One region of the Mycetocola sp. Y442 genome, then DNA from elsewhere that is predicted to be linked to it. Evidence: predicted binding sites of a transcription regulator. Region 1 holds the regulator's gene; the other holds the start of a gene.

The links. The regulator HspR, encoded in region 1, represses chaperone genes until heat shock. The targets are predictions, from matches to a motif close to AAGTTGAGTCNNNNNGACTCAACTT.
Region 2: the regulator HspR is predicted to act here: its motif matches at 7,208-7,232, upstream of AC1X6S_RS07525 (Hsp20/alpha crystallin family protein).

What each region holds. Positions count from the first base shown of each region.
Region 1 is NZ_JBXHBV010000003.1:240,057-254,884, reverse strand. Features, by position in the region: gene AC1X6S_RS12755 (PspC domain-containing protein) at 1-292, shown strand, start outside; gene AC1X6S_RS12750 (hypothetical protein) at 392-1,162, shown strand; gene AC1X6S_RS12745 (hypothetical protein) at 1,159-1,527, shown strand; gene dnaK (molecular chaperone DnaK) at 1,851-3,716, shown strand; gene AC1X6S_RS12735 (nucleotide exchange factor GrpE) at 3,719-4,372, shown strand; gene AC1X6S_RS12730 (DnaJ C-terminal domain-containing protein) at 4,378-5,367, shown strand; gene AC1X6S_RS12725 (heat shock protein transcriptional repressor HspR) at 5,371-5,784, shown strand; gene AC1X6S_RS12720 (DUF2062 domain-containing protein) at 5,824-7,269, shown strand; gene AC1X6S_RS12715 (class I SAM-dependent methyltransferase) at 7,356-8,477, shown strand; gene lhgO (L-2-hydroxyglutarate oxidase) at 8,499-9,698, opposite strand; gene AC1X6S_RS12705 (DUF817 domain-containing protein) at 9,810-10,712, shown strand; gene fgd (glucose-6-phosphate dehydrogenase (coenzyme-F420)) at 10,718-11,722, opposite strand; gene clpS (ATP-dependent Clp protease adapter ClpS) at 11,888-12,172, shown strand; gene AC1X6S_RS12690 (DUF2017 family protein) at 12,169-12,696, shown strand; gene AC1X6S_RS12685 (glycosyltransferase) at 12,795-13,991, shown strand; gene AC1X6S_RS12680 (hypothetical protein) at 14,087-14,737, opposite strand.
Region 2 is NZ_JBXHBV010000002.1:157,978-172,805, reverse strand. Features, by position in the region: gene AC1X6S_RS07560 (demethylmenaquinone methyltransferase) at 261-968, opposite strand; gene AC1X6S_RS07555 (isochorismate synthase) at 1,098-2,378, shown strand; gene AC1X6S_RS07550 (PPK2 family polyphosphate kinase) at 2,375-3,454, opposite strand; gene menD (2-succinyl-5-enolpyruvyl-6-hydroxy-3-cyclohexene-1-carboxylic-acid synthase) at 3,529-5,238, opposite strand; gene AC1X6S_RS07540 (PLDc N-terminal domain-containing protein) at 5,231-5,641, opposite strand; gene AC1X6S_RS07535 (DUF4229 domain-containing protein) at 5,744-6,100, shown strand; gene AC1X6S_RS07530 (1,4-dihydroxy-2-naphthoate polyprenyltransferase) at 6,102-7,085, opposite strand; gene AC1X6S_RS07525 (Hsp20/alpha crystallin family protein) at 7,281-7,721, shown strand; gene AC1X6S_RS07520 (AMP-binding protein) at 7,877-9,043, opposite strand; gene AC1X6S_RS07515 (TetR/AcrR family transcriptional regulator) at 9,168-9,758, opposite strand; gene AC1X6S_RS07510 (SDR family NAD(P)-dependent oxidoreductase) at 9,874-10,629, shown strand; gene AC1X6S_RS07505 (TIGR03620 family F420-dependent LLM class oxidoreductase) at 10,679-11,566, shown strand; gene AC1X6S_RS07500 (DoxX family protein) at 11,705-12,280, opposite strand; gene AC1X6S_RS07495 (1,4-dihydroxy-2-naphthoyl-CoA synthase) at 12,388-13,293, opposite strand; gene AC1X6S_RS07490 (o-succinylbenzoate synthase) at 13,338-14,342, shown strand.

The DNA.
Region 1 (14,828 bases):
CTGGTGGCGGGGTGCCCCCGACGCGTGGAATATGCCCGGGTGGCTCGAGTCGACGCTCAGCACGGGCTGGACACTCGCCCTCATCGCCGGGCTCATCTGGCTCACCGTCGTCATCGCACGGCGGGTGCCGTCCGCACGAGCACAGGCCCCCGGCCAGCCCGAGCCCCGCTCGCACGCCGATTTCTGGACCAGCCAGATGCAGGCAGCACCGACCCAGGCGCAGGCACCTCACGAGCGTCCGTCGACCGGCGCTGGCACTGATTCGACACCGGATGCCGGGGCGGGCGCGTAATACGGGTTCGGTCCTGCTCCCGCAGCCACCCCGGCCGGCGCTGAGCCCTGGTTCGCAACGGCTGAAGCAGCCCACTCAGTCCCAGACCAGGGAACCCGGGTGTACGGCGCGGTCTGGAACCCGCCGCAGCGGCCAGGCGCGGCCGAGCGGGATGCCGAGCGCAGGCGTCGCGCGGCCATTCACGCTGAGCAACGGCGTGAGCACGAGGAGCGCTACCGTTCCCGCCAGCCCGGAGCCGCCTTCGTCTCGATCTCGCTCGGGCTGGCGGTGCTCACCGGTGTCTTCGTCGCCATTGCCCTCGGGTACACCACGATGTCAGACACCGCGGTGGTGATCGGCACAGGATCCGCACTCGGAGTGCTGGCGCTCGCCACCGTCATTGCCGGCATCCGCGGTCGTGAGAGTGGCTGGCTCGGCTTCTTTGCCGTCGTCGCGGTTCTCGCACTGCTCTTCGTGGGAGTGTTCCCGCGCGGAACAGCGCTCTCCGTCTTCGGCAACACGACCTGGCAGGTGACCGATGCTCCGGCAGAATCCACGTCGGGATTCGCCATGGCGGCTGGATCGCCGACGCTTGATCTCTCGGCGCTGGATGATCGCGGTGCTCAGACCGGCGGGACCGTTGACCTGTGGCTTGCAGCGGGAACCGTCGACCTGATTCTCCCGCAGGACGTCCCCGTCATCCTCGAGGTCGCCGGCGGTGTCGCCGGTATCAGCGACGTCGATAACGGTGAGCGGCGGGAGAGGGGAGCGGCGCTGTACCGGCAGGTGCTTCGCTTCGGTAACACCTCGGAGGGTGACACCACGACGGTCCGGATCTGGATCGGTGCGGGAAGCGTCGACCTTGAGAACAACGCGAGGAGTGCACGATGAACGGCAACGGCAACGGCAACGGCAACGGCAACGGCAATCTCACAGCCGGGGCAGCCGGCTCGGCAACCGACCCGGCAACCAACCCGTCAACCGACCCGTCAACCGACCCGACCGGTGCCCTGTTTTCCGGACTGGAGGATCGCACGGGTGACCGGGCGGCATCCCGTGATTCTGAACGGCGGCACGCTCGATTCGGCACCATCCTGGGGGGCGTGATCCTGCTCGTCTTCGCCGCTTTCATGGTGACCAACGCGCTCGTGCCCTTCAGCCTGGATGCGGGCACCTGGCTGATCGTGGCTCTCGTCGCCGGGGGAGTTGTCCTCGTCATCGCGGGGATCGCTGCGGCGCTTCGGCGCACCGACTGAGGACTCCCGGATGCCGGCTTCGGGCGGTGCAGGGGTGCACCAGAGGCACGCCAGAGGCGGCCATTTCGATGGTCGCCTCTGGCGTGTCATCCGGTCGTCGTGTACACCCGAGGTTGGGCGGTTCCGGTTGTCAACCGCGCCCGGAAACTTGAGCCGACCCGGCTCAAGATTTGCCGACAAAAGTTGACAGCCGTCGGCGGTTCGGTAAACTTGAGTCATCGGCGCTCAACTATGAGCGACCATCACACACTTCGAATTGCGGGCCAACATACCCGGCCAACATCGAATCAGACCGTTCGCGGTCTCAAAGGAGAAATAGACACATGGCACGTGCAGTAGGAATCGACCTCGGAACCACCAACTCTTGTGTGGCCGTACTTGAAGGTGGCGAGCCCACCGTCATCGCAAATGCTGAGGGGCTCCGCACCACCCCGTCTGTGGTTGCATACACGAAGGACGGCGAGGTCCTCGTCGGTGAAACCGCGAAGCGCCAGGCAGTCACCAACGTCGACCGCACCATCGCGTCGGTCAAGCGCCACATGGGAACCGACTGGACCTTCGCCGTAGACCAGAAGAAGTACACGCCCCAGGAGATCTCGGCGCGCATCCTCGCCAAGCTCAAGCGCGACGCTGAGCAGTACCTCGGTGACACGGTGACGGATGCCGTCATTACGGTCCCCGCATACTTCAACGACGCTGAGCGTCAGGCCACGAAGGAAGCCGGTGAGATCGCCGGACTCAACGTCCTCCGCATCATCAACGAGCCCACCGCCGCAGCGCTCGCGTACGGCCTCGACAAGGGCAAGGAAGACGAGCTCATCCTCGTCTTCGACCTCGGTGGAGGAACGTTCGACGTTTCCCTGCTCGAAGTGGGCAAGGACGACGACTTCTCGACCATCCAGGTTCGCGCGACCGCCGGTGACAACCGCCTCGGTGGAGACGACTGGGACCAGCGCATCGTTGAGTACCTCATCAAGCGCTTCAAGGAGACCACAGGCGTCGACGTCTCGAACGACAAGATCGCCAAGCAGCGTCTCAAGGAAGCCGCCGAGCAGGCCAAGAAGGAACTGTCGTCGAGCATGTCGACGTCGATCCAGCTGCCGTACCTCTCCCTCACGGAGAACGGCCCGGTCAACCTCGACGAGACCCTGACCCGCGCGCAGTTCGAGCAGATGACCTCTGACCTCCTCGACCGCACCAAGAAGCCCTTCCAGGACGTCATCCGTGAGGCCGGCATCAAGGTGGGCGACATCGCCCACGTCGTACTCGTCGGTGGATCGACCCGCATGCCCGCCGTTTCGGCTCTCGTCAAGCAGGAAACCGGTGGCAAGGAGCCGAACAAGGGCGTCAACCCGGATGAGGTCGTCGCTGTCGGCGCCGCACTCCAGGCCGGTGTCCTGAAGGGCGAGCGCAAGGACGTTCTGCTCATCGACGTCACGCCGCTGTCTCTCGGTATCGAGACCAAGGGTGGCATCATGACCAAGCTCATCGAGCGCAACACGGCCATCCCGACGAAGCGAAGCGAAACCTTCACGACCGCAGACGACAACCAGCCGTCCGTTGCGATCCAGGTGTTCCAGGGTGAGCGCGAGTTCACCCGCGACAACAAGAACCTCGGAACCTTCGAGCTGACCGGTATCGCTCCGGCGCCGCGCGGAGTCCCGCAGGTTGAGGTCACCTTCGACATCGACGCCAACGGCATCGTGCACGTGTCCGCCAAGGACAAGGGCACGGGCAAGGAGCAGTCGATGACCATCACCGGTGGATCGTCCCTCGCTAAGGAAGACATCGAGCGCATGGTCCGCGAGGCGGAAGAGCACGCTGCTGAGGACAAGGCCCGCCGTGAGTCGGCCGAGACCCGCAACACAGCAGAGCAGCTCGCCTACTCGATCGAGAAGCTCATCAAGGAAAACGACGACAAGCTGCCCGAAGACGTCAAGAGCGAGGTGCAGGGCGACGTTGACGCACTCAAGTCAGCGCTCGCTGGCGACGACGACGCAGCCGTGAAGACCGCCTTCGATAAGCTCAACGAAAGCCAGACGAAGCTCGGCGAGGCCATCTACGCCCAGTCCCAGCAGGCCGACGCAGCAGCGGGAGCAGCGGGAACCGAGCAGCCGGCTGAGACGGCATCCGATGAGGATGTTGTTGACGCTGAAGTAGTCGACGACGAGGAAAGCGACAAGAAATAACAATGACTGACACGAACCCGACTCCAGAAAACGGTGACGAGGTTCAGCCAGTGAACGAAGGGTCGGAAGCTACGGCTTCCGGCCCTCGGTCGCAGGTGGACCCCGAAGTATCCGAGACCGACGTCCCCGAGGCCGAACTGCCCGAAGATGGCGACCACGAGCTGACCGTTCAGGACATCCTCGACGCGGTCCAGACCGAGGACGCCGAGAACGAGGCGGCGCGTGCTGCAGACGCAGACCCCGAGCACGAGCACCTGGTCGACCTCAAGCGGCTGAGCGCCGAGTACGCCAACTACCGCAAGCGCACGGAGGCGAACCGCGAGGTTGACCGTGAGCGGATGACCGGTGACGTCGTCAAATCCCTCCTTCCCGTGCTCGACGACCTCGACCGCGCCGAGAAACACGGCGACCTCGAGGGCGATACCCCGTTCACGGCGATCGCCGCGAAGCTCCGCACGAGCGTCACCAAACTGGGCCTTGTCCCGTTTGGCGCGAAGGGTGAACCGTTCGACCACAACATCCACGAGGCGATTTTCCAGCAGCCGAGCCCCGACGTTGAGATCGCAACAATTCTCGATGTCGTTGAGACGGGCTACATGGTCGGCTCGACCCTCCTCCGCGCGGCGAAGGTCGTCGTCGCTGTTCCCGCCGAGTAGGAACGATGGCAAGTCAGGATTGGTTCGACAAGGACTTCTACAAGGTTCTTGGCGTGAAGAAGGATGTCACGCCGGCTGAACTGAAGAAGACCTACCGCAAGCTTGCGCGGAAATACCATCCGGACTCGAACGCGGGCGACCCGAAGGCTGAAGCAAAGTTCAAGGAGCTCAGCGAGGCCTACTCGGTCCTCAACGACCCGGAACAGCGCAAGGAGTACGACGCGGTTCGCGCCATGGGATCCGGTGCACGGTTCACCGCTCCCGGTGGCGGCGGACAGGCCGGCGGTTTTGACGATGTCTTCGGCGGCATGTTCGGTGGGGGTGCTCGTGGCACGAGCACCAGCTACCAGCAGGCGGACTTCGAGGACATCCTCGGTGGCGTCTTCGGCCGGGGCGGTGGCTTCGGCCAGCCCTCCGGTGGCTACCGTGGGTTCGGTGGCCCGACGCCGGGACGTGACGTCACGGCATCCACCACTATCGACTTCCTCACCGCGGTCAAGGGTGACACCATCACCCTGCAGACCGCGGAGGGGCGGACGATCAAGGTCAAGATCCCCGCGGGTGTCGCCGACGGGCAGAAGATCAAGCTGCGCGGAAAGGGCCACCAGTCTCCGGACGGAGGGCCAGCGGGTGACCTCGTGCTGTCGGTCTCCGTGCGCAAGCACCCGGTGTTCGAGCGCGACGGACTCAACCTGCGCGTCAACGTCCCCGTGACGTTCGTCGAAGCGACGCTCGGCGCGACGATCGAGGTGCCGACACTCGGCGGGGAACCCGTGCGGCTGCGAGTCGCACCGGGAACGCCGTCCGGACGTGTGCTCCGGGTCAAGGGCAGGGGCGTCGCTACCTCGAAGGGCACCGGCGACCTGCTCGCGGTTGTCCAGGTAGCCGTGCCGTCGCACCTGAGCGCTGAGGCACGCGAGGCCCTCGAGCGATTCCACGAGGTGGAACCCCGAGAAAACCCTCGCGAAGACCTGATCGCACGCGCGAGGGGATAGAGCGTGGACGAGAATTCGCCGATCTTCGCGATCGCGATAGCGGCCGAGCTGGCCGGACTGCACCCGCAGACGCTGCGGCAGTACGACCGGCTCGGCCTCGTCTCGCCAACCCGAACGGCCGGCAAGTCCCGCCGGTACTCGATGAGGGATGTCGTGCAGTTGCGCGAGGTCGCCAAACTGAGTGCCGAGGGCGTCAGCCTCGAGGGCATCGGCCGCATTCTCGCCCTCGAGAACGAGGTCGCTTCACTGTCATCGCGCGTTCGCGAGCTTGAGCACGCGCTCGCTGATGAGATGCTCAAATCACCCGGCCGGCGGGTCTTCGCCGCCGGTTCGCAGGGCGACGTCGTGCCGCTCAAGAGCGGCACGAGGGCACAGCGCCGGACCGAGCTCGTCGTCTGGAGACCGTTCCAGCGTTAGTCCCTTTCGGCCCGGGAAGTCCCGGTCTATGCTGACCGCATGAGCGAGCAGAAGCCGCCGGCGGGCAGGAAAAGCAAACCACGCGCTGAAGCCAAGACACCGCCACCGACGGGCTCGAACGCCGCCGGTGGCCCACCACCTGGATCGCCCCAGGCGCCACCTCCCGGAAGCCCGCCCCCTCCCGCTCCCGATGCCAATCAGGCGCCGGGTCCGGTCCAGCAGGCGGCGGCTCACCAGGTGCCGGGTCAGCAGATGAGCGGCCCGCAGGTGCCGGGCCAGCAGGCCGGAACCTCGCCCACGATCAACCAGGGTCAGCCCCAGGCCGGTTACCCGCAGCAGCATGCGGGTTACCCGCCGCAGCAGCACGCCGGCTACCCCCAGGCCGGTTACCCCCAGCAGGCCGGCTCCCCCCAGCAGGGTGGTTATCCGCCACAACCGGGTGGTTATCCGCAGCAACAGGGCGGTTATCCGCCCCAGCAGGGTGGTCAACCCTACCCGCCGGGCTACCCGCCGCAGCCGGGGTACCCGCCTCGTCCCGGCGGTCCCCAGCCGCCGAGAAACTATGTTCCCCGCGCTGCCGGTCCGGTCACCCCGCCGCGGCCGCCGCTTGCTCCTCGCCAGCGCCGCGGGGCCATGATCGCCGGTGCCGTCGGGTTTACGCTGATGACTCTCGGCTTCACCATGATCGCCATCCCGCTCGTCATCGCTCTGCTCGGCGCCTTCCTCGGCACGATTATCGGCTGGGCCGCCCGAAACGATCCCGATGACTTCTCTCCCAACGGAGGACCACAGCCCCAGGAGATCGAGAGCTTCATCGGAGAGGCGTGGTCGACCCTGCTTCCGTGGCTCATCGGTGCCCTGATACTCGGCATCATCATCTGGCTCCTCGGCTACTTCTCCAGCCTGTGGATCCTGCGCAGCCACTCGGTCAACAGGCCGGTTGCCGTGACCTGGAGTGGACTCGGAATCGCCGTCGTCGGGAACTTTTTCCTCAGCGCGCTCAGTTCGCCGATCACCGGTCTCTTCAATGTGTGGGACCCGGACTTCAACGATCCTGACGACTTCCGCAACTTCGGAGACCCGGGCCAGATGCAGTGGATGGACAGCGTCAACTTTGCACCGACAGCGCTCGGTCTTGCCCTGCTCTTCCTGCTCATCAGTCTCGTCGTGAATGCGGCTATCGGTCTGCTCAGCTGGTGGTGGATGGCTCACGTCTTCAGGGAACAGGCGCCGGCCGACCACCGGGTGTCCGCCGGTGGTGAGCACGGTGCCGGCGCGAACACTCCAGTCGGCACCACACACGGAGGTACCCCGAACGCCGGAACCACGCACGCCGGACAGGCACCGGGGGCACAGGCACCGGGAGCACAGACACCGGGGGCACACACACCGGGAGCATCGAACCCGGGGACGCCGACCCCGGCTGAACCGGCTCGAGGGCGCACAGATCCGTCCGACGGGGAACCGAAGAACCGCCAGGGCTGACCGCAGACCGAGCTCGCCCGGTCCGGGGATGCCGGACCGGGGCGAACCAGGCGAATCGGGGTGAGCCGGGGAGATACCCTGAACAGGTGACTGACTTCGCCTTCGACCGGCTCCGCCGCTGGCCAGACATCGAAGCCGACAACCTCTTCGCGTTTGACGCCAGCGACAGGCTCATCCTCGAAACAGCGGCTGACGTACTCCGCGCAGCGGGCAGCGGAGAGACCGTTGTCGTCGGCGACCGGTACGGCGCACTCACCCTCGCTGCGGCGCACGACGGGGCCACAGGCATCCGTACACATCAGGATGAGTTGTCCGGCGAACGTGCACTCGACGCCAATGCCAGGGCGCTGTCCATGACGGATGCCGTGAGCCACTTTCCGCTGGACGCCACCCTTTTTCGAGGTGCACGGGTGGTGCTGCTGCAGCTGCCGCGCTCGCTCGACGCGCTCGCCGAGAACGCCGAACTGATCGCGAGGCATGCCGAGCCGGACGTGACGGTGTATGCCGGCGGGCGGGTCAAACACATGACCCGAGCGATGAACGACGTGCTCGCGCGGTCCTTCGGCACCGTGACCGCGTCGCTCGCGCAGCAGAAATCCCGAGTGCTCATTGCCCGTGACCCAGTGAGTGTCAGCGGTGAACCGGCGTGGCCGGCGCGCGAGTTCCACCCCGACCTCGGCTTGTGGGTCGTCGCGCACGGTGCTGCATTCGCCGGTACGAAGATCGACATCGGTACGCGGTTCCTGCTCGAGGTCCTCGACGCGGTGCCCGATGCGTCTGATGCCATCGACCTCGGCTGCGGCACCGGTGTGCTCGCTACAGCCCTCGCTCGCGCCCGGCCCACCATGCGCGTGACCGCGACTGACCAGTCGGCTGCCGCCGTGGCATCCGCCCGTGAGACCGCGCTCGCGAACGGCGTCGCCGATCGGGTCTCGGTTGTGCGCGACGACGGGTTGTCGATGCAGCCGGACGCATCGTCGTCGCTGATCCTGCTCAACCCGCCGTTCCACGTCGGCGCCACCGTGCACGCCGGCATCGCGCACAAGCTCTTCGCGGATGCCGCACGCGTGTTGAGACCGGGCGGCGAACTGTGGGCTGTGTGGAATTCCCACCTTGGTTACCGGTCAGCACTTGAGCGCATGATCGGCCCGACCCGTCAGATCGGACGCAACGCCAAGTTCACGGTGACGGCGTCGACCAGGAGCTGACTCCGGGACGTGCGCTGGCGCTCAGCGGCCCGCGAAGACATGGGTGTCGAGAAGGTAGTCGGCTATCGCCATCGATGACGTTGCGGCGGGCGACGGCGCGTTGCGGAGAATCGTGACAGCGCCCACCTGATCCACGGCGAAGTCGTCGAGGAGGGTCCCGCTGGAATCCCACGCCTGCGCACGCACTCCTGCCGCCGTTTTCGTGGTCAGGTCCTTCATCTCGAGGTCGGGTACGAACCGCCTTGCCTCGGCGAAATAGACCTGTTTGATCAGGGACGCCGCCACCTCTTTCGCCCCCATCCGCCAGTGTTGGCGGGCCAGGGCGCCGGCGCCGGGCCAGGTCAGCGATCCCCAGGTGTCGCGCATCGATACCCGTCCCCAGCTGTACCCCTCGCGGGCGAGCGCCGGTACCGCGTTAGGCCCGACATGGACGTCGTCGTAGACGCCACGGGTGAAGTGGACGCCGAGAAACGGGAACCGCGGATCGGGGACCGGGTAGATCATGCCCCGCACGAGGTGCTGCCTCGCCGGGGCCATGGCCCAGTACTCTCCGCGGAACGGCAGGATCCGGGGCGAGGGAGGTGCGCCCACGAACGCGGCGACGACGTCGGATTGCAAGCCGGCGCAGACAATCAGCCGGTCGAAGTGCAGGTCGGCGGTCGCGGTGATCACGCGAACGCCGCCTGGTTCCCTGCGGATGTCGATCACCTCCGTGCCGAGGAGGATGCGGCCGCCGCCCTGCCGTACGTCATCCGCCATCGCCTCGGTGATCGCCGCATAGTCGACGGCGGCGGTGTGTGGAGAGTGCAACGCGGCGACACCGGCGGCGTGCGGCTCGATCTCGCGGAGCTCGTTGCCGTCGACGCGGCGTAACCCGGGAACGCCGTTGGTGCGAGCGCGGGCCTCGATGCTCGACAGGGCGGCGCGTTCGGCATCCGTCACCGCCACAACCAGCTTGCCGACCTCGCGATACGGGAGGTTCTTCTCGGCACAAAACTCTCGCGTGCGTTCGCGGCCCAGCGCGCACAGCCGCGCCTTGAGGGAACCGGGGGCATAGTAGATACCCGCGTGGACGACGCCGGAGTTGCGTCCGGTCTGATGGACGGCGAGCCTGCGCTCCTTTTCCAGTACGGTTACCTCGCCCTGTCCGCGGCTGGTGAGGGCGCGGGCCACCGCGATGCCGACGATGCCGCCGCCGACGACTCCGATTCGTTCGGTCATGAACTCGAGCGCCTTTCGCGGACATCCAAGGTGAGCTTTTCTCACCTGCCCAGCCTAGGGTGAACGGCGCGGTCCGATCAGTCCCGCGTCCGGGGGCTGTAGCGTGGGCGAATGCCTCGCCGCTTCACGCCCGTCGAAGAACTCATCGACGCTCGCGCACACGCTCTGCTGGATGGCGCGCCGACCGACGGCATCCGTTCGAAGCTGATCGAGTTCCTCGTCTTTGGTGCAAAGCAGGCCTGGGCCTGCGTGTTCGGTGCCGCGCTGCTCGCGGTGCTTCTCGTCGCACGGCTCTGGTACCCGGACGACGCGGCGCTCGCCAGGAACGACGCCCTGACCCTCGCGGCCATCGCGATTCAGATCGTCATGGTCGTCGCGAAACTCGAAACCCTGCGCGAGTTGCGGGTGATCATCCTGTTCCACATCGTCGGAACGGCGATGGAGCTGTTCAAGACCGACGTCGGTTCGTGGAGCTACGAGGCCGAGGGCATCCTGCGGATCGGAAGTGTGCCGCTGTTCAGCGGGTTCATGTATGCCGCGGTGGGCTCGTACCTGGTTCGGGTCTATCGGCTCTTCGACCTGCGCTTCACCCGGTATCCGAAGCGCTGGATCACGGCGATCGTGGCCGGCGCGATCTACGTCAACTTCTTTGCGCACCACTTTGTCCTGGACTTCCGCTGGGTGCTGCTCGCCGCTGTGATCGCGATCTATGCCCGAACGGTGATGCACTTCCGCGTCTTCCGACGCACATTCCGGATGCCGTTACTCCTGGCATTCTCGCTCGTCGCGTTCTTTATCTGGCTGGCCGAGAACATCGCGACCTGGGCAGGGGCGTGGGCCTACCCCGACCAGGTCGATGGCTGGCAGATCGTGTCGATGTCGAAACTCGTGTCGTGGTTCCTGCTGATGATCATCTCGGTGGTGCTTGTCACCTGGGTGTACCCGCCGCGGTCGCCGGACGACGGCGGTGAACCGGAGGAATCAGTGAGGGACCGCGTCACCGACAGCGTGTAGGTGCTTTAGCCGAGCGCGCGGAGTCTGGGTGCGAGGTCGCGCTCGAACAGCTCGAGGAACCGCTCCTGGTCGTGACCGGGAGCGTGGAACACGAGGTGGTTGAGGCCTGCGTCGATGTACGGCTTGATGAGCGACACCGCCTCGTCCGGGTCGTTCGACACGATCCAGCGCTTTGCGACCTGTTCGATCGGCAACGCGTCGGCGGCCGCTTCCATCTCGATCGGGTCGTCGATGGAGTGCTTCTGCTCGGGGGTCAGTGACAGCGGCGCCCAGAAGCGCGTGTTCTCGAGGGCCGCGTCCTTATCGGTGTCGTAGGAGATCTTGATCTCGATCATCCTGTCGATCGCCGCGGCATCCCGACCCGCTTTTGCTGCGCCCTCGGCCACGGCGGGAAGCAGCTTGTCGGTGTAGAGCTCCATGCCCTTGCCCGACGTGCAGATGAAACCATCGCCGGCACGGCCCGCGTAGCGCGCAACCACCGGACCACCGGCCGCCACGTACACGGGGATGCCGCCCTCGGGTACGTCGTAGATCGATGCGCCCTGGGTCCTGTAGTACTCACCGTCGAAGTCGACGCGGTCGCCGACCCAGAGTTGCCGCATCAGGTCGACCGACTCGCGCAGGCGGGCGAAACGCTCCTTGAACTCGGGCCATTCGCCCTGGAAGCCTGTGGCGATCTCGTTGAGTGCCTCACCGGTGCCGACGCCGAGGAAGATGCGGTTGGGGTACAGGCAGCCCATCGTGGCGAACGCCTGAGCGACGACGGCGGGGTTGTACCGGAAAGTCGGTGTCATCACGCTCGTGCCGATGGTGATCCGCTCGGTCCGCTCGCCGACAGCGGTCATCCAGGCGAGGGAGAACGGGGCGTGTCCTCCGTTGTGCCGCCACGGCTGGAAATGGTCACTCACCGTGACGCTGTCGAAGCCGTGCCGCTCCGCTGCGACGCCGAGCTCGACGAGGTCACGAGGACCGAACTGCTCAGCCGATGCCTTCAAACCCAGTTTCAACAACAGTGCCTCCCGTGGCCTCGACGGCACGCGCCGTCTCGTTCGAGACTATCCGGCAATCCGCACGCGGTGTCCACTCGGATCGGTTTGGTACTGCACTTTGCGGCAGGACGCTACAGCCTGAAGGCCGGGCTGTGCTTTGTCGCCCGTCAGTGCAAAGCTGGTCGTGTGCCCAAGTTAGATGAGCTGCGCGACCTCGACGAGCAATTGACGCTCGGCGAGCCCTGGAACGCGGTCGTGTGGGACGACCCGATCAACCTCATGACGTATGTCTCCTGGGTCTTCCGCAGCTACTTCGGCTTCAGCCAGGCACGCGCAGACGAACTCATGCTGCAGGTGCATCACCACGGACGCGCCACTGTCGCAACGGGCACCCGCGAAGAGATGGAGAGGCACGTCGTCGCGATGCACGGGTATGGCCTCCTCGCGAGCCTCACCCGGAGCGAGCGATGAGGGCATTCGGTGTTGCCTCCGGGGGCGAAATCCTCGCGGAGTTCGAGTCCCAGGAGGTGATGATGTTCACCGACCTGGTGCAGCAGATCATCTCGCTTCTCGTTCGCGTGAAGGAGGGTGAAGCCGACATCGATGGCGCCGTACTGTCCCGGTTGTTTCCGGATGCCTACACCGACGACCCCGAGGCATCCGACGAATTCCGGCGGTTCACCATCGACGACCTCATCGACCGGAAGATCGAGAACGCGCAGGGCGTGCTCGAGTCGTTCGACAAGGCCGGTGTGCGCACCACCGTCGATGGCGACGTCACGCTTGTCCGGCTGGACCGTGAGTACTCGATGTACTGGCTCGGCACCCTCACCGACCTGCGTCTCGTGCTTGCCACCAACCTCGGCATCGGCACCGAAGCTCCAGCGGTCGACGGCGCAGACACCGAGTACGTGCAGAGCCTCTACGAGTGGTTCGGCTTCACCCAGGGCTCGTTGATCGAGGCCCTCGAAGAGGTCGAGGGCATCAGCGGCTGACCGCTGTGTTGCCGGCCGATGTTCCGGCGCGGTCGAGCGGATGCCGGTGCGCCGGCCTGCGGGAACGTCCGGCACGTCACCGGTAGCCTGAGAGCACCATGCACATACTGATGTTCAGCGACCAGCACGCCGATTCCCTCGGCGGAGTGCAGGTCTCCATCCGACTGCAGAAACGGTTCCTCGAGCTCGCCGGGCACCGGGTGACCGTGGTTGCCCCGAAGATGCATCGGGAGCACGCGGGCAGCGCCGACTACATCGACACGCCGTCCGTTCCGATCACCCTCGACCGCGAGTACTCGCTGACGGTGCCGAGTCGCCGCGCGGACCGGTTGCTCGATGCGGCGCTGGCCACCCGCCCGCCGGTGGATATCGTGCACGTGCAGGCCGACTACTGGGGTGCGATGCTCGGGTATCGGTTCGCCGCGCGCCACGGCATCCGTTCGGTGCATACCTTCCACAACCACATGGAGTTCGGACTCGAGCAGGTGGTGCCGTTTCCGAAGCTCGTGATCCGCGCGCTGCTCTGGTGGGAGCACCGTGTGCTGAAGCCGCGGCTGTCGGCGCTCCGTCCGAGTGCGTGGAGCTACCTCGATGAGTTCGCCGAGCGGGTCGCTGCGTCGGTGGCGCCAAGCGGTCATTTCGCCCGGTTGCTCGAATCGAACGGGGTCGGCAGCGATATCGACGTGATCTGGACCGGGGCGGACGATGCCCTCGTCGACGAGGTGCTCGCCGCGCCCACCGCCGCCGACCGCGGTCGGCCGCTCTTCGTCTGGATGGGTCGGATGAGCGCCGAGAAACGCATCATGGAGTACCTCGACGCGATTCGGCTCGCGGATGTCGACGCGGAGTTCCGGCTCTACGGCGCCGGGCTGCTGCTCAAGAAAGCGCAGGCGTTCGTGCGTGAGCACGGGCTCGAGAACCGGGTGGTCTTTGCCGGCAAGGTGCCGTACCGCGATGCGCTCGCCGCGATTGCCTCCGCCGATGCGCTCGTCCAGACCTCGATCGGCTTCGAGACCCAGGGCATGACGGTGTTCGAGGCCGCGGCGCTCGGTACCCCGTCGATCGTGAGCGACCCGAATATCGCGGGTGAGCTGCCCGATGGGATCTACTGGCAGCCCACCGACGGCAGTGTGCGTGCGCTCGCGGATGCCATTCGGCACGTGGCAGCGGATGTCGCGTCGAGGGCGCGGCTCGTCGTGGCGCCGCAGGAGAGCGTCGAGTTCCGGCAGAGCCACCAGACCGCGCGCATGATCGCCGTGTACGAGCGGGTGCTCGCCGCTCGCGCCTCCGCCTAGGGCCGAAAACACTCGCTCCGGTCGATATCACTCGTTATGCCGGGTGATTTCGACCGCAGTGGGTGATCTCGCCGGCGCAGTGTGACGGCGTGTTTTCACGAGCGCGGCGGCAGCCGATGAGTCGCGATGAACCTGTCGGTCTGGCGGTAGTCCCGCACTGACCGGATACCGACTGCGGCGAACAGCGCCACCACGAACAGGGCAATAACCCGAATCGCGGGCACGTCCGTGGAGATGGCGACAGACACTTCGATCAGCGCGACGGCGGCGTAAATCGGCGCCGCGCCGACGAGAGCTCGCTGCTTCTGCCGGGCAAGGGCGACGAGAGTCGGCAACCAGCGCGGATCGGGCTGTTCGGAACCACGGATCCATCGGCAGGCTTGCCGCCGATCGTCTCGGGTTAACAGGCTCGAGAGGGACTGATCCCGGGTCAGGTAGAAGCCGGAACGGCGCGCCCAGACATATCCGGCAAGGCCAACCACGACCGAGAGCGCGAGGAAGAGGAACTGGACGAGAAGTCGCTGGCCGTCGAATCCCGATTCTGTGGCGGGGGGCGCCAGCGCCAGGACGACGCCGAGGCTGACGAACAGGGCGACCAGAACGCCGACCCGCGCCAACGCCTGAACGGTGCGCGGCGAGATGTCGTCCCCCGGAACCCCGGCGGCGCGGTACGCCGCGGCGTTCCAGCGGGTCTGTTCCGCGGTGTCGTCATCGAGCATTTCGGTTCCGTTCTGAGCGGCGGGCACTGCGGGCAAGCCTAATGGGCGGGTAACCCGGGGCCGAAAACACTCGCTCCGGTCGAGATCACCCGTTATGCCGGGTGATTTCGACCGGAGT
Region 2 (14,828 bases), on a different contig from region 1:
TCCATGGCACATCCGTGCCCCGACCCGGGCATTTACCTCCCGAAACACACCCGAGGAGTCGCAACCTGACGCCAACACGCCGGGCCGCACGCTCGGCTGTCGCCCACCGCCACGGCCGCGAACCCGACCGGGCCGCGCGCGGCACTGTCGCCCCGGGCGGAGAATCGCCGGGTCCACGGCACGTCCGTTCTCCGACCCGGGTATTTACCTCCCGAAGCACACCCGAGGCGCGGAGGCACGTCGGGCAGTTCGAGTGGCGACTAAGCGCGGGGCTTCGTACCGCGGTGGAGGGCGACGATCCCGCCGGTGAGGTTGCGGTACTGAACCTCGGTCCAGCCGGCGCCCCGCATCCACGACGCGAGTTCGGCCTGCTTCGGCCAAGCCTTGATTGAGTCGTTGAGGTAGTCGTATGCGTCGGGGTTGGAGCTCGAGAACTTCACCATCACCGGCGTCACCCGCTCGAGGTAGAAGTCGTACAGGCCCTTCATCACCGGGTTCGGCGGGGTCGAGAACTCACAGATGACGATGCGGCCACCTGGCTTCGTCACCCGGAACATCTCGGCAATTGCCTTCTTCGGCTCGACGACGTTGCGGAGACCGAACGAGATCGTCGTTGCGTCGAACTCGTTGTCGCCGAACGGGAGGTCAGTGGCATCCGCTTCGACGAACTGCATGTTGCGCACGCGACCGTACTTCTTGCGGCCAACCTCGATCATGCCGGGTGAGAAGTCGGCGGCAACCACTGTTGCGCCCGACTTCGCGAGCGAGGCACTGGAGGTGCCGGTTCCGGCAGCCAGGTCGAGAATGCGGTCGCCGGGGTGCGGGTCGACGGCACGGGTCGTGGCCACTCGCCAGAGCATGTCGTTGCCGACGCTCATCACCGCGTTCGTCCGGTCATAGTGCGTGGAAACCTGGTCGAACATGGCCGATACCTGCGATGGCTGCTTGGAGAGATCTGCCTTGTTCATCCCCCAAGCATACGTCGCGAGGGATGGATGATCCGGACAGGCGGGTACCGGGTCGCTGCCGCCTCAAAGCCCGCTGAGCAGACGGCGACAACCGGCTGGGAGGGCACCGTCGAGGCGTAGGCTTGAGACGTGATTCAACCCGGCACAATCGCTCCGCATCCGCGTGTGCGGCACCTCACCGTCAGGACCCATAAGGTCGACGACGTCCGCTCACTCCTCCCCCTCGCCGACCCCCATGCCCCCTTGCTGTGGGTACGACAGGGCAACGGCATCGTCGGCATCGGCGAGGCACTCCGGCTCGAATTCGCGGGGCCAACCCGCATGAGCGACGCCGCGGTGCTCTGGCGAGAGGTCGCCGCCGCTGCTGACGTTATCGACGAGGTACGGATGCCGGGCAGCGGCCTGGTCGCGTTCGGCACGTTCGCGTTTTCCGCCTCTTCCGAGAAGTCCAGCGCGCTCATCGTGCCCCGTACGATCATCGGCCGCCGCGACGGCCAGAGCTGGCTGACGCAGATCACCGTCTCGGATCCGGACGCAGTCTCTGACGCCGCGCCGACGGCATCCGCCCCTCGCCCAACCCCGTTCGGCACTGAGTACCGGCTCAGCCTGACGCCGGGAGCGGAGAGCGCCGACGGGTTCAAGGCCCACGTCGCCGAGGCTGTCGGACATATCGTTTCCGGCGACGTCGACAAGGTGGTGCTGTCGCGGGATCTCAGGGGTCACCTGCCCGCGGGTGCCGACCTCCGCCGTGTGCTCGCCGACCTCGCGCTCGGCTATCCCAATTGCTGGACATACTCGGTCGATGGGCTCATCGGCTCGAGTCCGGAGACCCTCGTCACCGTGTCGCACGGATCGGTCACCGCGCGCGTGCTCGCCGGCACGGCCTCCCGCGGGATCGACGCCGCGAGCGACACCCGCGCGGCCACCGAGCTCGTGTCGAGCACGAAGGACCAGGACGAACACCGGTTCGCCGTTCAGAGCGTGCTCGAGTCGCTCCGGTCGCACACCGCCCACGTGATCACCAGTGAGACGCCCTTCGCCCTCAAGCTGCCGAACCTGTGGCACCTCGCCACGGACGTCGAAGGCACACTGACCGACGACGCCACCTCCCTCGACCTGATCGACGCCATGCACCCCACCGCCGCCGTGGCCGGAGCACCGACCGCGACGGCGACGGCACTCATCGACGAACTCGAACCGTTCGACCGCGGCCGGTATGCCGGGCCGGTCGGCTGGGTCGGCGCCGACGGAGACGGCGAGTGGGCGATCGCCCTGCGGTCGGCCCAGGTCGAGCCGAACGGAGATGTCACGGCATATGCCGGCTGCGGCATCGTCGCCGACTCTGACCCCGAGAAGGAACTCGCCGAGACCGCAATGAAGTTCCGGCCCATCCTCGACGCGTTCGCCTAGAGCGGGGTCACCTTCGACTTCGAGCGCGTTGGCAGAGCGGATGCCGGTTCCAGCGTGGACGCCGCGAGCCGCGCCTTCTGCTCGTCCACGTCGAAGTCGGCGGCGGGCCACTGCGGGTCGATGTCCGTGAGAGCGTCGAGCAACAGTCGCTGTACGGCGGCGCGCGCGTACCACTTGTGGTTGGCCGGCACGACGAACCACGGGGCGTGCTCGGTCGACGTCCGCTCGAGCACGCGCTGATACGCCGCCTGGTAGTCGGGCCAGACTTCTCTCTCGTCGATGTCTGCCGGGTTGAACTTCCAGTGCTTGTCCGGGCGATCCAGCCGCTCAGCCAGGCGGCGCTTCTGCTCATCCGGGCTGATCTGGAGCATCACCTTCACGATGCGCACGTGTCGGTCGATGAGGCGCGATTCGAAGTCGAGGATGGCGTCGTAACGACGTTCGATCTCCTCCTCGCTCGCGAGCTTCCGAACCGAGCCGATGAGGACGTCTTCGTAGTGCGACCTGTCGAACACTCCGATGAAGCCGGGCTCGGGAACCCGCCTCTCGATTCGCCAGAGGAAATCGTGCCTGCGCTCTGCCCGCGTCGGCGCCTTGAAAGCGGTAAGTGTCACGCCCTGCGGGTCGACGGAACCAACGACGTGGCGAACGATCCCGCCCTTGCCCGCCGTGTCCATTGCCTGCAGAACGAGGAGAACGGCATCCGGCGCGCCGCCCTTCGAGGAAGCGAACAGCCGCTCCTGGATGGCGCTCAGCTCTACCGCATCAGTGGCGAGCGCCTGGCGTCCCTCCCGCTTGCCGCCGGAGAAGCCGGGGGTCGATCCCGGGTCGACGTCAGCGAGCACGAAGCTGTCACTGACCCGCAGAAGCGGGGCAGGGCTTGACCGCCACGCAGATTCCGGGCTGTCCTTGCCCAGCTTCGCCGCCGACTTCTCCGCTGCCTTCGCCGCCACCGTCGCCGCTGACTTCTTCGCGGCCAGCTTCTCCGCCAGTTTTTCCGCGGACTTCTTCGCCGATTTCTTCTCGGACTTCTTTTCCGCTGACTTCGTCTCCGCTGACTTCTTCTTCTTGGCCATCCCGACAGTGTGGTCCCTCACGGCCGTCCGGCTCAAGTGCTGGCCCAATGCTCGGTCAATGTTGCGCCTGGCCGTCAGCGCTCGAGCGGCACCTCGATCAGCGTGCCGGATGCCGTCGGCGCGGTCAGCGCCTGGTCAAGCGCGGAGCGCGTGGTCGCCCTGACGTATTTCCAGCCGTACGCCGTTGCGAGGGCTTCGAGGTTCACCGACTGGGGCGTGTACAGCACCCGATCGACCGCGTCACGGTCGGCCGCCTGCGCGACCTCGAGCCCGTCGAAGATGGTGCCGCCCCCGTCGTTACCGACAATCACCTGGATTCGTGGCATCCGTTCGCCGGCAGCCGTCAGCAGCGCGCCGGCGTCGTGCAGGAACGTCAGGTCGCCGAGGAGCACCCGGGTAACGCCGGAACCCGCGTGCTGACTGGCGCTGGCGATGCCCAGCGAGGTCGACACGGTTCCGTCAATGCCGGCGAGCCCACGGTTCGAGTGCACGGATATCTTCTTGCCAGGGACCGCGGCATCGACGTCACGGATGAGCCGGGACGCCCCCAGCACGAGCCTGTCGTGCGGCCACGTCGCGCCCCAGACAGCAAGGGCGAGGGAGCGCCGGTCGATAGGTGCCCGGATCGCACCGAACTCTGTCTTCACGTACGCGAGCCTGGTGGCGGGGTCGTGCGAGTGAGCGGCCTCGAGGTCAGGAGCGACGTCGGTGGATGCCGCGTCGACGAGCGCGCGGGATGCCATGATCCAGGAGCCGAGCCAGGCGCGATCGACGCTTCCGTCGACCACGCTCGCGGCGCCGACGACGTGCGCGGCGCGGCGACCCGGGTTGTAGACCTCATCGCCCGTTGGCGCGACGACGATGACCTCAACGCCGTCGGTCGAGAGCAACGCTGGCACCTGTCTGCTGAGCGTCGGATGGCCGAACACGATGGCCCGTTCGACCCGGCCGCCGAGCTCCGCGTCGGCGAGGAGTTCGCGATACGCGACAATCACATTGCGCCCGAACCGGGCTCCACTCGAAACCTCAGCAATCAGCGGCCAGCCGCCGGCGTGAGCGAGCGCTTCGGCCTGTGGGCCGGCACCGTGGCCGGCGATCACGACTGTTCGCTTCGAGCGGTCAAGCAGAATGCCCGGCCTGGTGATACGCGAGACGTCCGGTAAATCGTGAGCCACAGCATCCGCGGCGCTCTCGACCGGCGAAATGGCCACGCGATCCGGGATGGGACGCGACAACGGCTCGCGCAGTGGGAGGTTGAGATGCACGGGACCCGCGCTCGAACGCCCGCTGCCGAGCGCAGCGTCGACCGCGAGTCTCGCGATCGCCCGCGCCGCCTCCCGCTCGCCGCTCGCACCTGTCGGCGCGGCTATGTCACGGGCGAAACGGGCGGCCTCACCGAAGATGCCGACCTGGTGTGTGGTCTGGTTCGACCGGATGCCACGGAGTTCGAGCGGTCGATCCGCGGTGATGAGGATGAGGGGTACGTCGGAGGAATGTGCCTCAAGAACGGCCGGATGCAGGTTGGCTACCGCGGTGCCACTCGTGACGATGACGATGGCGGGGTTGCCGGTTTCGATCGACAGGCCGAGGGCGAAGAAGCCGGCCACCCGCTCATCGATCCGGACGTGGAGGCGGATCTCGCCCGACCGCTCAAGCGCCGCGGCCGCGAGGGCGAGGGCCTGCGAGCGTGAACCGGGGCAAACGACGATGTCGGTGACACCCTGCCGAATGCATTCCTCGAGAAGTGCGAGCGAGTAATCGGTTGCCGGACTGGCGTCAGGCATCCGCCCTGCCCGTGTCGTCAGGCTCCTGCTTGGGGTCCGGGTGCTTGTCCGGCGTGGGCTTGGCCTTACCCGGTTCGTCGGGCTCTGCGGCGTCCGAGTCGAGGGCGGCGAGTTCTTCTTCAAGCCGCCGGATGCGTTCGTCCTGCTCCTTATCGCGGCCGAGGGTGCCGATGAAGGCGGGGTCGTCGTCTGGAGCGAGCCGCGGGCGGGCGACCTGGGTGACCCTCGCGCGACCGATCGTGAACCACAGGATGAGGCCGAGAACCGGCAACAACACGATCACGACGAGCCAAACGGGCTTGGACAGGCCCCGCACTCTCTCCCTCGCCATCATGGCGCAATCGATCACGGCGAAGATCGTTGCGACTACCACCACAACGAGGAGAATCACGAGCCAACGCATACCTTCATCGTAGTCTTCATTCTGTGAATTACCCCGGGGAGGGGATCACGGACGCTGCACCGGCGAGCGTCCTCCCAGACTGGCGCGCATACACTTGATCCCGTGAAACGCATTCCCCCCGTTGTGACCTACACGGTGCTCCGCCTGCTCGCTTTCGCGGTTCCCCTTGCCCTGCTTCTCTTCCTGGGCTTCGAGCCGTGGGTCGCGACGGTGCTCGCCGCGATCATCGGGCTGAGCCTGTCGTACATCTTCCTCAGGCAGCCGCGCGAGCAGGTCGCGGCAGAACTGTACGACCGCCGCCACGGCAACCGCACGCCGGTCACCGCCGACGAAGACGCGGAAGACACCGCGCACGTAGCGCACGCCGATGGCACGGTCGACACCGAGCACACGGTGGATGCCGAGGACACGGTGAATGAGCGGAACACAGACGAGTCCCGCTCACCAACCGAGCGCTGAGCTACTTCCAGAACGCCCAGAACAGCGCGATGCCGTAGAGCAGCTGGGTGAGTCCGGTCAGCTTCAGCGCGAGGATGTACTCCCTGGCCGTCCGCGCCGTTGCGACGATGATCGCCGCGGGGAGCGCAGCGAGAAGTGCGAAGAGCGCGAACCAGGCGATCGGGTAAAGCAGCGCGATCCAGACGGCGATGCCGAACGGAACCAGCAGGCACACGATGTACAGGATGCGGCTGGGGATCGTTCCGAGGAACGTCGTCAGGGTGCGTTTGCCTGCGACGCGGTCCTGCTCGATGTCACGGATGTTGTTGACGATGAGCGTCGCAACGGAAATGAGACCGACGCCGACCGCTCCGAGCCATGCCTCCTGGGTGAGGTCCATGACCTGCGCGTAGGTGGTGCCGAGTGTGGCCACGAGACCGAAGAAGATGAAAACGAAGAGCTCACCGAGCGCCAGATATCCGTACGGGCGCTTGCCGCCTGTGTAGAACCAGGCAGCGACTATTGCGACGGCGCCGACGGCGATCAGCCACCACAGCTGGGTGAGAACGGTGAGAATCAGGCCAGCAACAGCCGCGATGCCGAAGAAGATCAGTGCAGCGGTGAGCACGGCCTTAGGCGTCGCCTTGCCGCTGCCAACGAGACGGAACGGACCGACACGGTCGCGGTCGGTACCCCTGATGCCGTCTGAGTAGTCATTCGCGTAGTTGACCGCGATCTGGAGGCTCACCGCGATGACGAGGCAGAGCAGCGCACGCACCCAGTGGTACTCACCCGGGTCGCTCGCCGCGATCGCCGCGCCGGTGCCGACGAGCACCGGGGAGACCGACATCGGCAGGGTCGGGATGCGCGCTCCGGCGACCCAGTCGCTGAACCGGGCCGGGCGAACATCGGCGTACACACGTGCCGCGGGGTTCCCGCTCTTGCCCTTTCGCTTCGATGCTGCCGGTGCCGTGGGCGGCGTGAGTCTCTGCTGCTTAGCTGCCACCTGGCAACCTCCCTCTGTCCGGAAGGAGTTTACAGCTACGACGTGACGGGTTTTGTTGCGCGCCACAGTACGCGAGCGCCGTCATTTTGATTTTTCGCCACCGGTGCTAGCATGTCTGCCAGAACTTGAGTCTGACCGACTCAACTTCACGATCAGTACCTGTTTAACCCAGTGAAGCAAAGGAGAAACTTTCTTATGGCACTGAACTTCGACCCCTTCCGTGAACTCGACCGTGTGACCGATTCCCTGCTCAGGCACGGACCGCGCCTGATGCCCGTCGATCTGTATCGCGAGGGCGAGAGATACGTACTCGAGGCCGATCTCCCAGGCATCGACCCGGGGTCCGTCGACATCGATGTTGACGGCCAGTTGCTGACGATCCGCGCGGAGCGCACCCTGAGCACGGGCGAGGGCGTGAAGTGGCTGGCACGAGAGCGGATGACCGGTACCTTCCTGCGGCAACTCAACCTCGGTCAGGGCATCGACACCGAGCGTATTGAGGCGAACTACACCAACGGCGTGTTGCGGGTGTTGATCCCTGTTTCGGAGCGGGCCAAGCCACGCAAGATCGAGGTCTCGCTCGCCAACGAGCCGCAGGACACGCTCCAGGTTTCCGAGTCGGGCAGCGGCTCCTGAGCGGCTGACTCCGGCGGGATCTGCTGAACCGTCGGCTGCCGAAGTGAGCAGAAGCGAAAGGCTGGGGCGTCATGCCCCGGCCTTTTCGCTTACCCGGTCAGCCCAGGCGGTCGGACGGAGGTAACCGATTGGGGGGGGCGGACGTGGCGGGCGGACTACGGCTCGGCGGTCTGCGCGTCCTCAGAACCGAGCGTGACCGCAACGATCGCGACGATCGCGAGCCGGTCGGGTTTACCGGACGGCAGGGTTGGCATCGAGTCGAGACGGACGACGTGCGCTGGCCTGGCCGGTTTGCCCAGCGCGACCGCGACAGCATCCGCAATGTCAGACAGTTCGGGATGCCGTCCGACCGTGACGACGACGGGAACCTCTCCCCACCGGTCGTCCGCCACGGGAACGACCACAGATTCCGCCAGGTCGGGAATTCCCCGGACCACGCGTTCGACCCGGTCGAGGGAGACGTTCACGCCGCCGGAAATGATGACGTTGTCGGCACGCCCGGTCACCCGGAGGACGCCGTCCTCGAATTCGCCGAGGTCACCGGTGCGATACCAGCGCAGACCGTCATCGACAACAAAAGTTCGTTGGGTGAGCGCGTCGTCGCCGAGATACCCTTCCGCGAGCATCGGGCCCGCCAGCTCGACCTCACCGTTGACCACCCGGACGCGCACACCGGGAAGCGGGACCCCGTTGTAGACGCAGCCACCAGAGGTCTCGCTCGATCCGTAGGTGCGATAGATCGGAAGGCCCAGCTGTTCAACGCGCGCGAGAAGCGGGAGCGGCATCGCCTGGCCACCGATGAGGATGCCGTCGAATCGCCGAAGAGCGAGAAGCCCGGCCCTGGATTCCAGCAGGCGCGAGAGCTGAAGCGGCACGAGGGAGGTGAACCGGCGTTCAGCGGTGAGACGCTTCGATGCGTCGGCGAACGCGGCCGGATCGAAGCGCCCCTGGGGCAAAGCGATGGGGGTGGTTCCCGCGGCGATCGAGCGGACGAGAACCTGGATCCCCGCGATGTAGTGAGCCGGCAGAGCGAGGAGCCACTGGCCCTGGCCATCGAGGACCGTTGCCGACGCTGCGGCACTCGCGAGCAGGGCATCACAGCCAAGGGCAACCCGCTTGGGCACCCCGGTCGAGCCAGAGGTCTCGATGACTACTCCGACAGGTTGTGACACCTCTTCATCCGTCGGCACTGTCGTATCTGCGCCATCGTCGGCACCAGGAACGGGAGTGATGGCCGGGCCCGACCTGTCGAGTGCGCGCCGGAGCTCGACCATCAGCTCGAGCGGGTCGGTGGCAGACACCCGGGTGAGTGGCCTCGTCATGGTTTCAGTGTATGCGGGTGGCAACGACCGTGTCAGGAGCTTCGGATGCCTGGCCGCGGAGAGCAGCCTGAGAGGAGGCAGCGCCGTGGCGGATTTCGTAACCTCGGCTGTGGCGCGGGGCTGGTCATCCCGGAAAGGCTCGGAGCGCTCGTTCGGCGACTCTCGCAAGGGCGGGGCGCTCGGCGCCTCCAGCGGCTTGGACAGCGAGCCCGCTGGTGACGGTGCTGAGATACTTCGCGAGCTCTGCCGGGTCTTCGGCGTCCGACAGGTCCCCCTCACGGATCGCGCGTGCGAAGCGTTCGGCGAAGCGCGCTTCGCCGGCGGCCCGGCTGGAGTTGAGGAAGTCGACGACCCGTTGATCGGTCGGGGCACCGGCAAGTCCACCCTGGATCGAGAGGCAACCGGGCGGCTTGGACGGATCGGTAATCGCCAGCACATTGCTGTGCACATAGTGCTCGGCGACGGCACGGGCCGTTGGCATGGCGAGCGCCTCGTCGACATAGGCCATGTCGACCTTGGCGTAGCGCGCGATAGCCCGCCTGAAGGTCTCTTCCTTGTTCCCGAACGCCGCATAGAGGCTCGGCCGGTTGATCCCGATGGCCCTCGTCAGGTCGTCGAGCGTGGTGCCCTCATACCCCTGCCGCCAGAACACCTCGATTGCCGCGTCCAGCGCCACGTCGAGCTCGAACTCACGTGGTCGGCCTCGCTCCGCCATGTTGCGCCTCCGGTCCTTCATTCTGTACCCGATCGAACAATTTTACCGCTTCGAGGAATACCGGCGGGTGCATCGTGATTCTGTACTGTACCGAACACAAATCGAAGGAGTCAGCATGACCACCACCACTACTCGTCCCCTCGCAGGCAAGACAGCCCTGGTCACGGGAGCGTCCCGCGGCATCGGCGCAGGACTGGCGACCGAGCTCGCGGCACAGGGCGCAAGGGTCGCCATCACCTACTGGTCGTCGCCGGAGCGGGCTGAGCAGGTCGTCACGGCGATCCAGGACGCCGGCGGCGAGGCGGTCGCGATCCGCGCGGACAACTCCACCGCGGATGGCGCCCGCGCGGGCGTGCGTGAGGCGGCTGAGAAGCTGGGCTCGCTCGACATCCTGGTGAACAGCGCGGGCGCCGGGTGGTTTGAGCCGTTCCAGGACGCGTCCGACGAGCACATCGATCACACGGTCAACATCAACATCCGGGGCACCGTCTACGCGACGCAGGAGGCGATCAAGCACCTGCCCGTCGGCGGCCGCATCATCACGATCGGCAGCGTCACTGCCGAGAGCCTGCCGTTCCCCGGCGGGGCGATCTATGGCATGACCAAGGCTGCCCTCGTGGCGTTCACCAAGGGCCTCGCCCGTGACCTCGCCTCACGCAAGATCACCGCGAACATCATCCAGCCCGGCCCGATCGACACCGAGGGCAACCCCGCGGGCGGTCCCGCGGGTGAGTTCCTCGCCGGCCTGACTGCCGTGGGCCGCTTCGGCACCGTCGAGGAAGTCGGACCACTCGTGGCGTGGATCGCCAGCGACCAAGCGGCCTACATGACCGGCTCAACGGTGACCATCGACGGCGGCTGGACCGCCTGAGTCCCAGCCCCGAACGACTGAATCGCACACATACGAAAGGACACGCGAGATGACTACGGAGAGGTCGGCCCACGCCGACATTGGACGGCTCGGAGTTTGGAGCCTCGAACTGCGCGGAGCCGATCCCTCCGCGGCTGGCGACGCCGCCGCCGAGCTCGACGACGCAGGCTGGGGAGCTCTCTGGCTTGCCGGCGCCGGTGGACCGGGAATCTGGCGGAGCGCCAGCGATCTGCTCGCGGCGACCAGCCGGCTGAGCGTCGCGCTCGGCGTCGCGAGTATCTGGGGGCCGGACGCCGATGCCGCACCCAACGAATTCGCACGCATCACCGGGCAACACGGCGACCGGCTGCTCGCCGGGTTCGGCGTCAGCAGTCCGCAGAACGCTGCCGCCGTTGGCAAGCCCTTCGGCACCCCGATCGGCGCGATGAACCAGTACCTGGACCGCCTCGACCAGGCCACGCCGCCACTGACGGCGAACGACCGCATCCTTGGAGCACTCGGCCCGCGGATGGTCGAGCTCGCGGGGCGGCGAGGCGCGGGGGTTCACCCATTCCTCGTCACCCCCGAGTCGAACATCGTAAACCGCTCCCTTCTCGGCGAGAGCAGGCTGATCGCGCCCCACTTGGCGGTCGTGCTCGAAACTGATCCTGCGAAGGCCCGCCAGATAGCACGAGCCGGCATCGGCATGTTCATCGGGTTCCCCAGCTACCAGGCGAACCTCCGGCGCCTCGGCTTTAGCGACGACGACCTCGTGCCCGGCGGCAGCGACGGGCTCATCGACCGCGTTGTCGCCTGGGGGTCACTGGACGATGTGCGCCGCCGCATCGACGAGCACATCGCCGCCGGGGCCGACCACCTCGCGCTGCACGTGCTGACGGGACAACGGAGGCTGCCGCGCGCCGAGTGGGCGGAGCTTGCCTCCCTCATCTCCGCCTAGCAGCTCCGATTACGCCCCCAGGCGCCGGGATGGCACCACAACGAGGCGTGTCAGCGTCCTGCTCGCCGTGCGTGATGCCCGCACAGACGAAGGGCGAACGGATCGGCATCCGTTCGCCCTTCGTGGTAACGGGCAGTGCTAGATCAGCCAGGGGTTCTTGCGCACGATCCCCAGGTGCCTCCACGGGCGGCCGGCGCCCCAGGTGTCGCCAGCATAGGTTGCGGCGATCACGATGCTGGCCAGTGCGTAGATGATGTGGTAATCCACGAGGGGGTTGGTGGACCCGGAGTTGGGCGTGAACGGCCACTCAGCCAGGTACATGAGGATCATCACAAAGGTGCAGACGACGGCGCTCACGCGCAAGCCGATGCCGAGCATCAGGGCAACACCGAGTCCGAGCATCGCGAGCATGAACAGCCAGTCGGTCAACGGGCTGGCGATGCTGCCGAAGAAGTCCTTCAGCGGCCCGCGGACCGCATCGCTCTTGAGGAAACCCTGGCTTGGCGCTCCTCCGTTGATCCAGGCGCGCTCAGACGGGGTCGAAAAGCCGAGTCCGAAGGTCTTGTCGAGGAAAGCCCAGAGGAAGAGGAAACCGAGGGCGAGCCTGAGAACGGCGAGCCAGCGGCGAGCGGTTCGAGTGAGGATATCGCCGCGGCCGTTAACCGGAATTTCTCTGACGTCGTCACTGTGTGACTGGGCGGGTCTAGCGGTCATTTCGTCCTCCTGTGCTCGTCGTGTGGACGCGGACCGAGCGGCCCTTCCGCACAGTATGCGCGTCAGCGACCGCCCCGTCAGGAGACTAAAGACCCCGGGCCGAGCCGTCAGTATTGCCAGGGGTAAGGCCCCCAGTCCGGCTCCCTCTTCTCGAGGAACGAGTCGCGGCCCTCAACGGCTTCGTCGGTTCCGTACGCAAGCCTCGTTGCCTCACCGGCGAACACCTGCTGACCGACCATGCCGTCATCGACCGCGTTGAACGCGAACTTGAGCATCCGGATGGCTGTCGGCGACTTCCCGAGGATCGTACGCGCCCAGTCGAGCGCAGTTGATTCGAGCTCCTCGTGTGGAACGACGGCATTGACCGCGCCCATCTGGTAGGCGCGCTCTGCCGAGTACTCCTCGGCGAGGAAGAAGATCTCACGGGCGAACTTCTGGCCGATCTGGCGGGCGAAGTACGCGCTTCCGTAACCGGCGTCGAAGGAGCCGACATCGGCATCCGTCTGCTTGAACTTGCCGTGCTCACGACTGGCAATCGTGAGGTCGCAGACCACGTGAAGCGAGTGGCCGCCGCCGGCAGCCCAACCGGGAACGACAGCGATGACGACCTTCGGCATGAACCGGATCAGACGCTGGACCTCGAGAATGTGCAGGCGCCCGCCGCGCGCGGGGTCGACTCCCCCGGCCGAGTCGGTGTCCGAGTACTTGTAGCCGTCGCGGCCACGAATGCGCTGGTCGCCGCCGGAGCAGAACGCCCAGCCGCCGTCCTTCGGGCTCGGACCGTTTCCGGTGAGCAGCACGACACCGATTCGTGAGTTGGTGCGCGCATCCTCGAGCACCCGGTAAAGCTCGTCGACCGTGTGTGGCCGGAACGCATTGCGCACCTCTGGCCGGTTGAACGCGATACGAGCGATGCGGCCCGTCGTGTCGTGGTGATAGGTCACGTCAGTGAGGGAATCGAACCCCGTCACATCCGCCCACTGGGTCTCGTCGAATATTTCTGACACGGTCATTGCTCCAGCCTAACGACGGCGGGAACGGATGCCAGACTGGAGGCATGCGTCCACAGCTCCACGATCTCCTCGACACAGCGCGGGTCGTCGCGCTGCCCCTCGCCACCCGGTTCCGCGGCATCGAGGAACGCGAAGCATTGCTGTTCGAGGGTCCGAACGGGTGGAGCGAGTTCTCCCCGTTCGTCGAATATGACGACGCTGAGAGCGCCACCTGGCTTCGGGCTGCCATCGAGTTCGCGTTCGGCGACCTGCCCACCCCGCTGCGCTCCAGCATCCAGGTCAACGCCACGGTCCCTTCGGTGCACGTCGACCGCGTCGCCGGAATCCTCAAGCGGTTCGACGGATGCCGCACGGCAAAGGTCAAGGTCGCCGAACGTGGCCAGGGGCTCGCCGAAGACGTCGCGCGGGTGCGTGCGGTGCGCGACATCCTCGGCCCGGAAGCCCGGATCCGTATCGATGCAAACGGCGGCTGGAACATCGACGAGGCGGAGCACGCCATCCACGCCCTCGCCGAGTACGACCTCGAGTATGTCGAGCAGCCCTGCGCCACGGTTGCGGAGCTCGTCGAAATCCGCCGCAGGACGAAGTACATGGGAGTGCCGGTCGCTGCAGACGAGAGTGTGCGCAAGGCCGCCGACCCGCTCAACGTTGCGCGGGCCGGTGCCGCGGACATTCTCGTGCTGAAGGCGCAGCCGCTCGGCGGCATCCGTCGTTCGCTCGACATCATTGCCCAGGCCGGGCTTCCCGTGGTCGTGTCGAGTGCCCTCGACACGTCGGTTGGCCTGTCGATGGGGGCGTGGCTCGCGTCGGTGATTCCCGAGCTCGACTACGACTGCGGGCTCGGTACGGCGTCGCTGCTGTCGGCGGATGTCACGGATGCCCCGATGCAGGCATCCGGCGGATCGATCGATGTGCGCAGGGTCACCCCGACGCCGCGGCTGATCGACGGTTATGCGGCGTCACCGGCCCGCCGCGAATGGTGGCTGGAGCGGGTGTCGCGCTGCTACGAGCTGCTCGCGGAGGGCGACGCGGCTGCGGCGCTGGCCTGAGCCCCGGAGCTACCCACCGAGCGCTGCACATCCATGCCCGCGCTGCAGAAGTATCTGCAGCGTGAGCATGGGACTGTAGCTCTCGACGAGCGGCAGGGCGCAGCCGGGCGGTTGCGTAGGCTCTGCCCACGGCGCGCAGGCCTGAGCCGGGCCCGCAGTCCCTTCGGCACCCACGCCCCACCACGAGCCCGGCGCGAGCCATGGCCTGCTCGGCACGCGCTGCACATCCATGCCCGCGCTGCAGAAGTATCTGCAGCGCGGGCATGGGACTGTAGCTCTCGATGAGCGGCAGCGGATTGCCGGGCGGCCGCATGGCAAGGGACGGGCGCTCACGACGAGCGGCCCCGGCAGCCGGGCAAACCTGCCCACCGCGCGCTGCCTGAGCCGGGCCCGCCGCACCCACACCCGACCACGACCCCGGCCCGGGTCGGCGCGCGCTGCACATCCATGCCCGCGCTACAGAAGTATCTGCAGCGTGAGCATGGG